DNA from 3 places in the Kocuria sp. KRD140 genome. Region 1 is predicted to be linked to each of the others. Evidence: predicted binding sites of a transcription regulator. Region 1 holds the regulator's gene; each other region holds the start of a gene.
What was found. Region 1 encodes HrcA, which represses chaperone genes, less so after heat shock. Its sites were predicted from a motif close to TTNGCACTCGNNNNNNNCGAGTGCNAA; they were not measured.

Region 1 (4,595 bases):
CCCCCGGGTGCGCCCGGGAGAGGTCCTCAGCGGGGACGTGGAAGACGGGGTTGGTCACAGGTCGTTGAACCGGTCCCGCAACCGGGAGAAGAACCCACCGGAGTGGTTGGTGTTCACGGTCGTACCGTCCGCTGCTTCCTCACCGCGCAGCTCGGCGAGTCGCTCGAGCAGTTCGCGCTGTTCGGAGGAGAGGTCCTTGGGGGTCTCCACCTCGAAGTGCACCTTGAGGTCCCCGCGGCCCTTGCCCCGCAGGTGGGTGACGCCCAGGTCGTCGAGCGTGACGGTCGCACCGGACTGGGTGCCGGGATCGACGTCCACCGTGCGAGCGCCGTCGAACGTCTCGAGGCTCACGGTGGTGCCGAGCGCGGCGGCGGTCATGGGGATACGCAGGCGGGCGTGGAGATCGTCGCCCTCGCGGAGGAAGGTGGGGTCCGGGTCCACCTTGAGTTCCACGAAGAGGTCGCCGTTGGGTCCGCCGGCGGTGCCGGCCTCACCCTGGCCGCCCAGGCGGATGCGGTTGCCGGACTGGATGCCGGCGGGGATCTTCACGGTCAGGGGGCGGCGGTCGCGCACGCGGCCCTCGCCGTAGCACTCGTGGCACGGGCTCTCGATCACGGTGCCGAAGCCGTTGCACTGGGAGCACGGGGCCTGGGTGGTGACCATGCCCAGGATGGACTGGCGCTGGTACTGCATGTGCCCGGAGCCGCGGCACATGGTGCACGTCACGGGGCTCGTGCCGGGCTGGCAGCACGTGCCCTGGCACGTGGGGCACACGACGGCGGTGTCCACCGTGATGTCCTTCTCCATGCCGAACACGGCGTCCTTGAGGGAGATCCGCACGTTGATCAGGGCGTCCTGGCCCTGGCGGGTGCGGGACTGGGGGCCGCGCTGGCCACCGGCTCCCGCGCCCTGGAAGAACGTCTCGAAGATGTCGGAGAAGCCGAAGCCCGTACCGGGGAAGCCCCCGCCGAAGCCGGTGTCCGTGCCGTTCTCGTTGCCCGTGGCGTCGTAGACGCGGCGCTTGTCCGGGTCGGAGAGGACGTCATTGGCGTGGGAGACGCGCTTGAACTCCTCGGCGGCCTCGGGTGAGGGGTTCACGTCCGGGTGGAGTTTGCGGGCCTTCTTGCGGTAGGCGCGCTTGATCTCTTCGGCGCTGGCGTCCCGGCTCACGCCGAGGGTTTCGTAGTGATCGCTCACGATGTCGTCGTTTCTTCTTTCGTCGGTTCTACGGTTCTACGGTCGAGCGGGGCGGGCGGCGCTCACGTGCGCTCAGCCCCCAGGTTCTTGGACAGGTAGCGGGCCACCGCGCGCACGGAGGCCATGGTCGTGGGGTAGTCCATGCGTGTGGGCCCCACGACTCCCACCTTGGACGCGGCGTGCGGACCGTAACCCGTGGCCACCACGGACGCCTCCGCCAGGGGGTCGTCGCTGTGGTCGGAGCCGATGCGCACCGCGACCCCGCGTTCGTCCTGCTGCATCTCGGACAACAATCGCAGCATGGCTACTTGTTCCTCAAGCGCCTCGAGCACCGGGGAGATGCTCTGCGGGAAGTCCCCGCTGAAGCGCGCGAGGTTCGCGGTCCCGGCCATCACCAGGCGGTGTTCGTCCGACACCGCTGCGAGCACCGCGAGCGCCCCGGTCACCGCGGTCCCGGCGTCGCGCAGTTCCTCGGGCAGGGCCGGGGGCAGGGTCACGGCGGCGTCGGGGACGTCTTCCACGGGCGTGCCGAGCAGGCGTGCGAGCACGTGGGCGCGCAGCTCCAGCAGCTGGGCCTCGGTCAGGGTGACGGGCAGTTCCACGGTGCGTTGGGCCACGCGTCCGGTGGTGGGGATCAGGATCACGAGTACGCGGGCGTCCCCCACGTCCACGAGTTCCACGTGGCGCACGGTGATCCCGGTGCGCACGGGATACTGGATCACGGCCACCTGGTGGGTGAGCTGGGCGAGCAGGCGCACGGTGCGCTCCATGATGTCGTCCAGGTCCTGGGCGCCGTCCATGAACACCTGGATCGCGCGGCGCTGGGCGGAGGTGAGGGGCTCCAGGGCTGCGATCTGATTGACGAACTCGCGATAACCTCGGTCCGTGGGGATCCGACCCGAGCTCGTGTGCGGTGCCACGATCAGCCCGTCCTCCTCGAGGGCGGCCATGTCGTTGCGCACCGTGGCGGAGGAGACGGGTAAACGGTGGCGTTCCACGAGCGCCTTGGACCCCACGGGTTCACGCGAATGGACGTAGTCCTCCACGATGGCGCGCAGGATCTGCGCTCGGCGCGGATGCTCCATGTGTCTCACCTCCCGTTGCTGGCAATTCTGGCACTCAAGAGTTCACAGTGCTAATCCTGGCAGTCAAGGGCCCGTGGGTCAGGGGCCGATTTTGATACGCTCGCGGCTGATTCGCCTGCCCGGCGGCGCGCTCGCGCCGCGGCACGACGTGGAGGAGTCGCCCGTGAACGCATCCGGCTGGTCCTGGGGTCCCCAGGACCTAGGCAGTCCCGACGTCGCCCGCACCGGTCCCGTCTCCCGGGACGTCCCCGTGGCCCGGGACATGGTGCTCGAGGACGTGGAGACCATCGGCGGGATGCGCGTGGTGGGTCTGGAGGACCGGCACGGGCGCGTGAAGTCCTTCCCCCTGGGCCCGGGCTTCCTCCTGGACGGCGAACCCGTGCGGCTGGGCCCGCCCGAGACCCGCAGCGCCCCGGCCAAGCCCCGGATCACGCGTTCGGGGTCGGTCGAGGTCGAGAACTTGCGCGCGTCCGTGGCCAAGGAGTCGCGTGTGTGGGTCGAGGGGTACCACGACGCCGAGCTCGTGGCCAAGGTGTGGGGCCACGACCTCGCGGTCGAGGGCACCGTGGTGGAACCCCTGCACGGGATCGACGACCTCCCCTCAGCCATCGCCGAGTTCCACCCCGGCCCGCAGCGCCGGCTCGGGATCCTAGTGGACCACCTGGTCGCGGGCTCCAAGGAGTCCAGGATCGCCCAGGAGGCGCTCGCGGTCCCGGGTGCCCGGGACAATGTGCTCATCCTCGGACACCCCTACGTGGACATCTGGCAGGCCGTGAAGCCCAGCGCCCTGGGGATCCGGGAGTGGCCCGTGATCCCGCGCGGGGTGGATTGGAAGACCGGGATGGCACGCGCGCTGGGCCTACCGCACCGCACACCCCAGGACGTGGGGCGGGCGTGGCAGGCGATCCTTGCACGAGTGAACACGTACGCAGACCTCGAACCGGCCTTGCTGGGCCGCGTGGAGGAGCTCATCGACTTCCTCACCGCCCCGGACGCCGCCGATTCCTGACCCGGGCTGCGCCTGACCTGCGGTGACCCACGACGTCGACGGCGCTCAAAGCCGGTGGTCTACGGCTTCGGTGACCCGCGTTAGCGGTAACCCTCAGCGTCGGTGACGCCTGGTATCGTCGTCCGGCGCGAGCCACGCGGGAACGACCGTAGGATGGGAGCACCGGCGTCCACCGACCCGGATGGCTACCGCCCGTGAAAGGCACACCCGCTCGTGACTGACGCTGCTCCCTCCCCCTCCACTCGCTCCGCCGAGACTCCGTTCGAGTCCGTGGCCCCCGTGGCGCAACCCCTGGACGTGTCCCAGGACCGGCAGTGGGCCACCCTCGCCCACCTGGGTGGCGTGGTGGGCGTACTGCCCAGCTACATGATCCACCGGGTGTTCAAGGACCGCGGTCCCTTCACCGCTCAGGAATCCCGGGAAGCCGCCAACTACACCATGCTGCCCACCCTGGTGATCCTCGCGGGCATCGTGCTCTCACTCATCCCGTTCATCGGATGGCTCTTCTCGGTCATCGCCGCCGTGACCTGGCTGTTCCTGGCCATCACCTCCGTGCGCGCGGGCGTGACGGTCAACCGCGGCGAACCGCACCAGTACCGGTTCAACACCCACCTCTACGACAAGTTCGCGGCCCGCAACTCCTGACACGGTCACCAGTCGAGCAAGCGGCGCGTCACGGCGTCGGCCATCAGACGCCCCGCGTCCGTGAGGACCGCGGACCCGCGGAGGGCGGCGGCGCCGTCCAGCCAGCCGTCGGCGATCAATCCGGCCACCGCGTGCCGCCCCTCCGGGCGCAGCCCCTCGAGCGGGATTCCCTCACGGATCCTGATCCCGAGCATCACGTGTTCCACGTACTGCGTCTCGCCATCCAAGGTCTCGCGGCCCACGGCCGGTGAGTCACCCCGGCGCACGGCGGCCGTGTAGGGCAACGGGTGCTTGAGATTCCACCAGCGCACGCCGTCACTGTGTGAGTGCGCCCCCGGGCCGATCCCCCACCAGTCCTGATTGCGCCAGTACGCGAGGTTGTGCACGCTGCGGTTCTGCACCGCGCTGCGCCCGTGGGCCGCGCGGGACCAGTTGGACACCTCGTACCACTCGAACCCGGCCTCGCGCAGCAGCGCGTCCGCGAGCGTGTACTTCTCCGCCTGGTCGTCCGGATCCACGTCCGGCACCTCACCGCGGCGGATCTGGGCGGCCAGCTTGGTGCCGTCCTCGATGATCAGGGAGTACGCGGAGACGTGGTCGGGGTCCATGGCCAGCGCGGCCTCCAACGAGGTGCGCCAGTCGGCCACGCTCTCCCCCGG
Region 2 (4,595 bases), on a different contig from region 1:
GGGTGCGCGAGCGCTCCCGGAGATGCGAGAACCCCGGGGACAGCACGTGTCCCCGGGGTTCTCGAAATGCCCACCCGTGTAGCGGGCGGAACTCACTCAGAAGAGCGAGATCACATCATGCCGCCCATGCCACCCATGGGATCGGCACCCGCGCCCGCACCGGCGGCCTCGGGCTCGGGCTTGTCCGCGACCACGGCTTCCGTGGTCAGGAACAGCCCGGCGATGGACGCCGCGTTCTGCAGGGCGGAACGGGTCACCTTGACGGGGTCGTTGATGCCCGCGGCCATGAGGTCCTCGTACTCGCCGGTGGCGGCGTTGAGGCCCCAACCGGTCTCGAGCCCGCGCACCTTGTCCACAACCACGCCCGGCTCGAGACCGGCGTTCAGCGCGATCTGCTTGAGCGGCGCGTCGATCGCGACCTTGACGATGTTGGCACCGGTCGCCTCGTCCCCGGACAGCCCGAGGGACTCGAAGACCTTGGCACCGGCCTGGATCAGGGCCACGCCACCACCAGCGACGATGCCCTCCTCCACGGCGGCCTTGGCGTTGCGCACGGCATCCTCGATGCGGTGCTTGCGCTCCTTGAGCTCGACCTCGGTGGCGGCACCCGCCTTGAGGACGGCCACTCCGCCGGCCAGCTTGGCCAGCCGCTCTTGCAGCTTCTCGCGGTCGTAGTCGGAGTCGGAGTTGTTGATCTCCGCGCGGATCTGGGCCACGCGACCCTCGATCTCCTCCTGCGTACCGGCGCCGTCCACGATGGTGGTCTCGTCCTTGGTCACCACGACCTTGCGGGCCTGGCCCAGCAGGTCGATCGTGGCGGACTCGAGCGACAGGCCCACCTCTTCGGTGATGACCTGGCCGCCGGTGAGGATCGCGATGTCCGCAAGCTGCGCCTTGCGGCGGTCACCGAAGCCGGGGGCCTTGACGGCCACGGACTTCACGGCACCGCGCATCTTGTTCAGCACGAGCATGGCGAGCGCTTCGCCGTCCACGTCCTCGGCGATGATCAGCAGCGGCTTGCCGGCCTGCATGATCTTCTCGAGTACGGGGACCAGGTCCTTCACGGCGGAGATCTTGGAGTTGACGATCAGGATGTAGGGGTCCTCGAGGACGGCTTCCTGACGGTCGGCGTCGGTCACGAAGTAACCGGAGAGGTAGCCCTTGTCGAAGCGCATGCCCTCGGTCAGCTCAAGGTCCAGCCCGAAGGTGTTGGACTCCTCGACGGTGATGACGCCTTCCTTGCCGACCTTCTCCATGGCCTCGGCGATGAGCTTGCCGATCTCCGGGTCCGCGGCGGAGATGGACGCGGTCGCGGCGATCTCCTCCTCGGTCTCGATCTCCTTGGCGGAGGACAGCAGCTGCTCGGTCACGGCGGCCACGGCCTTCTCGATGCCACGCTTGAGGGACAGCGGGTCCGCACCGGCGGCCACGTTGCGCAGGCCCTCCTTCACGAGGGCCTGGGCCAACACCGTGGCTGTGGTGGTGCCGTCACCGGCGACGTCGTCGGTCTTCTTGGCGACCTCCTTGACGAGCTCGGCGCCGATCTTCTCGTACGGCTCCTCGAGCTCGATCTCCTTGGCGATGGACACGCCGTCGTTGGTGATCGTGGGGGCGCCCCAGGACTTCTCGAGGACCACGTTGCGTCCGCGCGGGCCGAGGGTGACCTTGACGGCGTCCGCGAGGGTGTTCAGGCCCCGCTCGAGGCCGCGGCGGGCTTCTTCGTCGAATGCGATCATCTTTGCCATGTGTTTCGTCCCTCCTGGACGGTTGACAAACAAGACTTGTCATCACGATGCCCGCGACGGACGGTGCCGCGCCGCGATCCTCACCGCGCCGCAACCACCTCACCGTGATGTCACTCGTCCGCCGCGCGACCACCACCGGACCCGGTTAGCAGTCCACGCGACTGAGTGCTAATCCCATAGTGGCACTCGTCATGCCGGAACCGCAAACGCCCTGCGTCCAGTGGACTCAGGTTTCGTCCCCGGCTGAACGGGCGGGTCAGGCGGCCGCGGGGGCTCCGGGCACGACGTCGCTCGCGGCCGTCCCGAGCGCCACGGCACCCACCGCGGAGGCACCGGCCGCGGCGTCGTCGTCCGGGGACACCGCAACGGCTGCGGCGGGGAGGGCGAGCGCTTCCTGGGCCGTGCGCGGGGCGTTCACGAAGGCCACCGCCCCCAGGACGAGGGCGAGCACACCGGTCACGAGGATGACCAGGAACTTGCCCCGGGACCCCGCTCGGGCATTCGGGTTATGGCCTCGGTGGGCACCCTGCCTGGCGCCGTCCTCGGGGACGTCGTCGAACTCGTCACGGGGGTACTCGCTCATGCTGTGGCTCTCCTCAACGAACGGCGGGATCAGGGGCGCCGACCCGCGGGTGCCGGGACCGTGGGACGGCGTGCGCCCCGCCTGCCGGACCCGCGGCGGTCAGGGGTCCGCGGTGCGCTGCCCACTATCCCACGCGCACCCGGGGACCCACTCAGCGATTGCGCGCGCGGCGCAACCGGGAGATCAGCATGGGGGCGTGGCGCGCGGCGGCCTCTGAGGAGATCAGGGCGTTGAGCCGCTGATAGTAGTGCACGGGGCTCAACCCCAGGCGGGAGCGGATCGCGGACTCCTTGGCGCCGCGGTACTTCCAGTGCTCGGACTCCAGGTCCAGGATGGCCCGGTCGAGCTCGTCGAGGCCGTCGCCCGTGGTAGACATGGGCTCAACCCTAACGCTCCGGGCGGTACCCGGAGGCCGCACGCCCTGGAGGTCGCACCGTGAACACCCCGCCCCCGTTGCACGAGATCATGAACGAGGAGTGGGCCCGTGCCTTGCAACCCGTGGAGCCGCAGATTCGGGCCGTGGGCGAGTTCCTGCGCGGCGAACACGCCGAGGGCCACCACACCCTGCCCGCTGGGGACCACATCTTCCGCGCGCTTCGCGAGCCGATGTCCGCGGTCAAGGTGTTGATCGTGGGCCAGGACCCCTACCCCACCCCGGGCCACGCGATGGGCCTCTCGTTCTCGGTGGCCCCGGACGTGCGCCCGATCCCGCGGTCCCTGCAGAACATCTACAAGGAACTGCACTCCGATCTGGGGATCACACCGCCCGCGCACGGGGACCTGTCCTCGTGGGCCGAGCAGGGCGTCATGCTGCTCAACAGGGTCCTTACGGTGCGCGCGGGCTCCCCCGCGTCCCACCGGGGCAAGGGCTGGGAAGCGGTCACGGAGTGCGCGATCCGCGCGCTCGGGGCGCGCGAGCAACCCCTCGTCGGCATCCTGTGGGGTCGCGACGCCCGCGGCACCAAGGACTGGCTGGGTGGGGCGCCCACCGTGGAATCGGTGCACCCGTCCCCGTTGTCCGCGTCCCGGGGGTTCTTCGGTTCCCGCCCGTTCTCCCGCGCCAACGAGCTGCTGCAACAACAGGGCGCCCAGCCCGTCTCGTGGGAACTGCCCGCGTAGCAGCACCTACGCTGGACGCATGGCACAAACTCCGGCGCGACCCCGCAAACCCCAGCTCAACCTCACGGTTACGGACCGGATTCAGCTCTCCCCGGGCATGGTGCGCGTGGTGTGCAGGATCGAGAACGCCGACCAGTTCCAGGACATGGAGGCGCCGGAGAAGTACGTCAAGCTCGTCTTCTTCTCCGCAGCCACGCTCGCGGCGACCGCGCCCGGCGCGTTCCCCGACTACTGGGCCGCGCGCGAAAACGCCGCACCCCAGGACCAGCCCGTCACGCGGCACATGACCCTGCGCCACACGGAACCCGACACCGAGACCGTGTGGATCGACGTCGCCCTGCACGGCACCGAAGGCTATGCGGGGCCGTGGGCGGATGCCGCGTCCCCCGGCGACCGGATCGTGGCGCTCGGCCCGGGCGGCAAGTGGCTCCCGGATCCGGCCGCCGCGTGGAGCGTCTTCGCTGGCGACGACGCCGCCGTCCCCGCCGTGCTCGCGAACCTCGAGGCGCTGCCCGCCTCGGCGCGAGGAGAAGCCGTCCTCGAGGTCGAGGACGCCTCCCACGAACTCGACCTCACCGACCTCGCGATCCCCGAGGGCGTCCGGGTGCGCTGGGTGCACCGCGCCGCTCAGCAGGACGGTGAGCGCGCCCTCGTGACGGGACTCGCGAACGCCGCGTGGCCCGAGGACACCGCGGGTGTGCAGGCGTTCGTGCACGGCGAGCGCGAGACCATGAAGGCTGCCCGGAAGGAACTGCTCGACGTCCGCGGGCTCGAGCGTTCGCAGGTATCCCTGTCCGGGTACTGGGCGGCCGGGCGGGCCGAGGAGACGTTCCAGGCGGAGAAGAAGCTGCCCGTGGGCAAGATCCTCTGACCGGTCAGCGGCGGCGGTTGCGCCGCTGGGAGAGGTACTGCATCCGCTCGATGAACGGGCGCATGAGGTACTTGGCGAGCACCACGCCCGCCGCGAGCAGCACGATGGACACCATGGCGTTGACGAGTCCCGTGATGCCGTTCCCCGTGGTCTCGTTCTCCACGGTGATCGCGTACATTCCGCGGAACAAGCTCAACCCGGGCAGCAGGTAGGTCATCGCGGGGATCGCGAGGATCGCCTGCGGGATCTTGGCCCTCGCCGCGAGCAGCGCGGCCAC
Region 3 (4,595 bases), on a different contig from region 1:
TCCTCCGCGACGAGCTCGAGATCGAGCACCTCTTCGTGGCTGATCTTGAGCACGTCCACGTTCGCCGCCACGGCCGCCAGTGCGGGCTTGCCGCTGAGGTCCGCGACCACGGTGGTCCCGGCATCCCGCGTGTCCCTGATAAGGCGGCCGAAGAACGACGCCGGCACCACGTCCCCGGGTTCGGCCCCGGTGACCGTGAGGACGTCCGAGGCGAGCGCGTCCACGAACGCCGTGCCGTAGAGATCGTCCAGTTCATGGCGGGAGAGCTCCGGGGGCGGCAAGTGGGCCACGGTCTCCCGGTCCTCACCGCGCAGGTCGTAGACGTATCCGCCGTTGCCGTACCCGTAGCGCACAGCATTGACCTGCATGCCCAGCCCGTCCAGCATGGTGCGGATCAGCGAGCCCAGTTCTCCGCCGAACGGCCCGCTCACGGACACGTCCGCCCCCAGCGACCCGGCCATCCGGGCCACCCACAGCCCCTGCCCGCCGGGGTGCATGTGCACGTCCGACTCGTGGGAACTACGGTTGCGATGCGCAGCGGGTTCCGTGATTTCCGTGATCAGCAGCGGAGTGGGAACCAGGATGGAGATACGCGGCTTGGGGCCGGGGCGGGTCTCGGTCACGAACGAAAGCTACATGACACGGGCGCTGGTGAACAGCACACCAAGGTGTCACCATGGTGGGATGAACGTCACCGCACCGGTTCGTATCGTGGAAGGTCAGGCCGCCAGTGAGCACACGCTGCGCGCCCTGAGCGCGTACTTCAGCGAGTTGAACAACCGGATCGACGGCGGTTTCGATCCCGAACTCACCGAGGTCACCGCCCCGGAGGACGTCACTCCGCCGCACGGGGATTTCTTCCTCATGACGGATTTGGTCACGGGCTCGGTCATCGCGTGCGGCGCGGTGCGCAAACTCGACGACGACCGCGTGGAACTGCGCCGGATCTGGGTCACCCCGGAACACCGCGGACAGGGCCACGCGCGCACCCTGGTGCGGGCACTCGAGAACAAGGTGCGCGCTTTCGGCGCCACCACGGCCGTGGTCTCCCTCAACGAGGAGATGACCGAGGGGATCGCGATGTTCCGCAAACGCGGCTACGAGCCCGTGGATTCCTTCCACGACGCCACCACGGCCTCGGTCTTCCTGGCCCGCCAGTTGTAGCCCCACCGATCGCAGGCCAGCAGTCATAAACCCGCAGGGTATGAACCCGCCGAGCGGTGAACCTCAGTCGCGGGCCTCGCGCGTCTTCTTCTGATTGGCCTTGTCGATCGCCTCGACCAATTCGTCCTTGGTCATGTCCGAGCGTCCCGTGATGTCCAGTTCCTGGGCGAGTTCGTACAGGTGCTCCTTGCTGGCGTTAGCGTCCACCCCGCCGGCGGTGTCCTCCGAGTTCAGGCCGCCCTTCTCGGCGCTGTCGTCCGAGGGCCCGTTGTGCTCCTTGGGCTCCCAGTGGTCCCCGACCTTCTCGTGGGTGTGCTTGACGGCCGACCACGCGGTGCGCGCCGCCCGGGCGTCGTCGTGGTATTCCTCCTGCGCCGAGTCGTAGGTCTGCGCGAACGTGTCCTGTGCCTTCTCGTCCGAGCGTTGCAGCGTGGACGGGATCTCGTCCTGACGCGCGTGGCCGTTCTTCTTCGCCTTGGGCACGGGGGCCTCCTCAGAGCGTTCGGGTGTCACTGGTGGCTCGATCCTACGCGCCGCCGACGCCGCTGCGACAGGCCCGCCCGCTGCTTGAGTCAGTGCCACTCAGCTTTCGTGCGTCAATGACTAGCACTTCCGCCGACAGCCTGCTACATTAGACGTTGTTGAGTCACAGAGACTCAAGAAACGTGATGGCTCCACGCGGGTAATCGACCGGTTCGCGGGGCACAGCACGTGGGTGCCGCAGAGTGAAGGAGTAATCGTCATGGCTACATTCGACCCGTTCTCCGAGGTCCAGAACTTCGCCAACCAGGTCCTCTCCGGCCGCAACGGCCTGGAGCAGATGCCCATGGACCTCTACCGTCAGGGCGCCAACTACTACTTTGCCGCGGACCTGCCGGGCATCGATCCCACGAGCGTGGACGTGGACGTGGACGGTCAGCTGCTGACCATCCGTGCGCAGCGTCGTCTGCCCTCCGCGGAGAAGGACACCAAGTGGATCGTGCGCGAGCGCCGCAGCCACTCGTTCGTCCGCCAGCTCAACCTGGGCCAGGGCATCGACACGGAGAACATCACCGCCGCGTACGACAACGGCGTGCTGACCGTGACCATCCCCGTGTCCCCCAAGTCCCAGCCGCGCAAGATCCAGGTGGCCACCGGCCAGGAACACCACGACAACGTGGTCCTGGAGCACGACAAGGGCTCGGACGAGGACCGCTCGCAGAACGTGCAGACGGACTCCGAGGGGTCGCAGGACTAACCAGAACCTAACAGGGCCGATCAGGACCGACCCTTCACCGGCACTGACCGGCGAATCCACCCGGTGGGAACAGGCCTGCTCAATCGGGGGCTCACCGCCCCATGACATGACTGTGCCCCGCAGGTCACCCTGCGGGGCACACTCATGTTCACGACGGGGTCAGCGGTTCATCCACCGCACCACGTGGTCGAGGTCCTCGGACGCGCGCGACGTCCAGACCATGAGCGCGTACACGTGCGGTCCGCCCTCACAGACCACCGCGGTGGTGTCCACGTTTGCTCGCACCAGCTCGGCCACGAACTCCATGGTGTCCGGGTAGAGCATGTCCCGGTCACCCTGCAGCACGAACGTGCGGGGCAGTCCGCGCACGTCGCCGAACGCGGGGCTCACCATGGGGTCGGTGACGTCCCGTGTGCCGGCCCACCAACGAGCGGCGGCCCGAGCGCCGTCGGTACCGAGCATGTGGTCCGCGTCCCGGTACGCCTCGATCTGGGGGTTCGTCACCGTGGTGTCCACCCACGGGGCCATGAGGATCAGACCCGCCACGCCGAGATCGTCCGCGTCCCGCAGTCGCATGGCCTGGGCCAACGCCAGACCACCGCCGGCGGAGTCGCCCGACAGGAAGACGCGCGGGCCGAACGAACGGGCCAGGTCCCACACGCCGTCGGCGAGTTCGAGCGCCTCGTCCACCGTGTGATCGGGGGCGAGCCCGTAGCCCGGCACCACCACGGTGACCCCGGTGCGCTGCATCAGGGCGTCGATCCAGCGCCAGTGCACCGTGGTCATGGGGTTCACGTACGCGCCGCCGTGCCAGTGCACGACCACCGGGGCGTCCGCCCGGGTGATGGCCGCCTTGGGCCGCGCGACGATGACCGGGTACCCGGCCACCATGACCTTCTCGAAGCTCGCGCGCTTGTGCATCGCCTTGTGCGGTGCCGCTTCCTCGCCGCGCACGGCCAGGGACTCGAGCAGCTTCTCCTCGGAATCCAGCACATCCGGGAGCACCCGCAACGCCTGGTTCGTGGCGCGCAGCACCGGGTCCGCGGCGCGCACGATCACGTCCGCGGCCGGCTTGGCGGCCCGGTCCTCGGCGATGCACGTGCTCGTGGAAGCCGCCGCATGCCGACCGCGACGCCGCTGGGTCCCCGCGGTCCCGGGCGTTGCGGTGTCTTCGCGGGAGCCCCCATTCTCGGCAGCGCCCGCGGGCTCACCGCGGCGCTGGGCGTCATCGGCCACGGCACCGAGAGGGGCCCCGGTGGCATGGTGCTGCCCAGCCGAGCGACGCTCGGATCCCCGGTGGTAGGTGGCACGGTGATCGGCCGCGGTGCGGTGGTTCCCGGCATGACCGTGGGTCCGCTCGCCGGCCCCGGCACGGTGACCGTGCGACGTCGTCCGACCGGAAACACCGGCCGCACCGGCCGCACCCGCGGTGGCCACGGCGGCGGTCGCGGCGTGCTGCCCGTGACCGGACTTTCCCCGGCGCTTCCCGGACACCGCGCGATGGCGACCGGTGACGGGGGCGGACCCGGCGGCGTCGCCCTCGGAGACCGTGCCGGACTGCCCGGCACCCTGCACGGCGAGGGACTCACCTTCGACGTCCACGTGCGGGAGGATCTTGTCCAGCCAGCGCGGGAGCCACCAGGCCTTCTCGCCCAGCAAACGCATGACCGCGGGGATCAGGAGCATGCGCACCACGAACGCGTCCAGGAGAACGCCGATCGCGAGTGCGAAGCCGATGGGCCGGATCATGGCCATGTCCGCGAAGATGAAGCCCGCGAACACGGAGATCATGATGATCGCCGCGGCGGTGACCACGGAGCGGCCCGCCTTGAAGCCGTAAACCACGGCCTGGCGCGCGGGGTGCCCGTGGGCGTAGGCCTCGCGCATCCCGGAGACCAGGAACAACTGGTAGTCCATGGCCAGGCCGAACAGGATGCCGATCATCAGCGTGGGCAGGAAGCTGAGGATGGGCCCGGGATCGTGCACGCCGAACACGGCGCCGCCCCAACCCCACTGGTACACGGCCACCACGGCACCGAAGGCCGCGAGCACGGAGAGCAGAAAGCCCAGCGTGGCGATCACGGGGACCAGGATGGAGCGGAAGACCATGAGCAGTAACAACAGCGAGATGATCAGCACGACGCCCAGGTAGAGGGGCAGTTTCTCGCCCAGCAAATGGGAGACGTCGATGTTC

Region 2: the regulator HrcA is predicted to act here: its motif matches at 1,891-1,917, upstream of groL (chaperonin GroEL).
Region 3: the regulator HrcA is predicted to act here: its motif matches at 1,768-1,794, upstream of J1M36_RS05840 (Hsp20/alpha crystallin family protein).

What each region holds. Positions count from the first base shown of each region.
Region 1 is NZ_JABFAW010000001.1:59,661-64,255, forward strand. It holds gene J1M36_RS00235 (16S rRNA (uracil(1498)-N(3))-methyltransferase) at 1-58, opposite strand, end outside; gene dnaJ (molecular chaperone DnaJ) at 55-1,197, opposite strand; gene hrcA (heat-inducible transcriptional repressor HrcA) at 1,260-2,282, opposite strand; gene J1M36_RS00250 (DUF3097 family protein) at 2,446-3,291, shown strand; gene J1M36_RS00255 (DUF4870 domain-containing protein) at 3,505-3,936, shown strand; gene hemW (radical SAM family heme chaperone HemW) at 3,942-4,595, opposite strand, start outside.
Region 2 is NZ_JABFAW010000009.1:441,829-446,423, reverse strand. It holds gene groL (chaperonin GroEL) at 111-1,745, opposite strand; gene J1M36_RS12865 (hypothetical protein) at 2,002-2,328, opposite strand; gene J1M36_RS10725 (DUF3263 domain-containing protein) at 2,480-2,704, opposite strand; gene J1M36_RS10720 (uracil-DNA glycosylase) at 2,764-3,447, shown strand; gene J1M36_RS10715 (siderophore-interacting protein) at 3,467-4,318, shown strand; gene J1M36_RS10710 (threonine/serine exporter family protein) at 4,323-4,595, opposite strand, start outside.
Region 3 is NZ_JABFAW010000005.1:41,616-46,210, forward strand. It holds gene J1M36_RS05825 (PfkB family carbohydrate kinase) at 1-623, opposite strand, end outside; gene J1M36_RS05830 (GNAT family N-acetyltransferase) at 685-1,164, shown strand; gene J1M36_RS05835 (ChaB family protein) at 1,228-1,647, opposite strand; gene J1M36_RS05840 (Hsp20/alpha crystallin family protein) at 1,907-2,401, shown strand; gene J1M36_RS05845 (MMPL family transporter) at 2,561-4,595, opposite strand, start outside.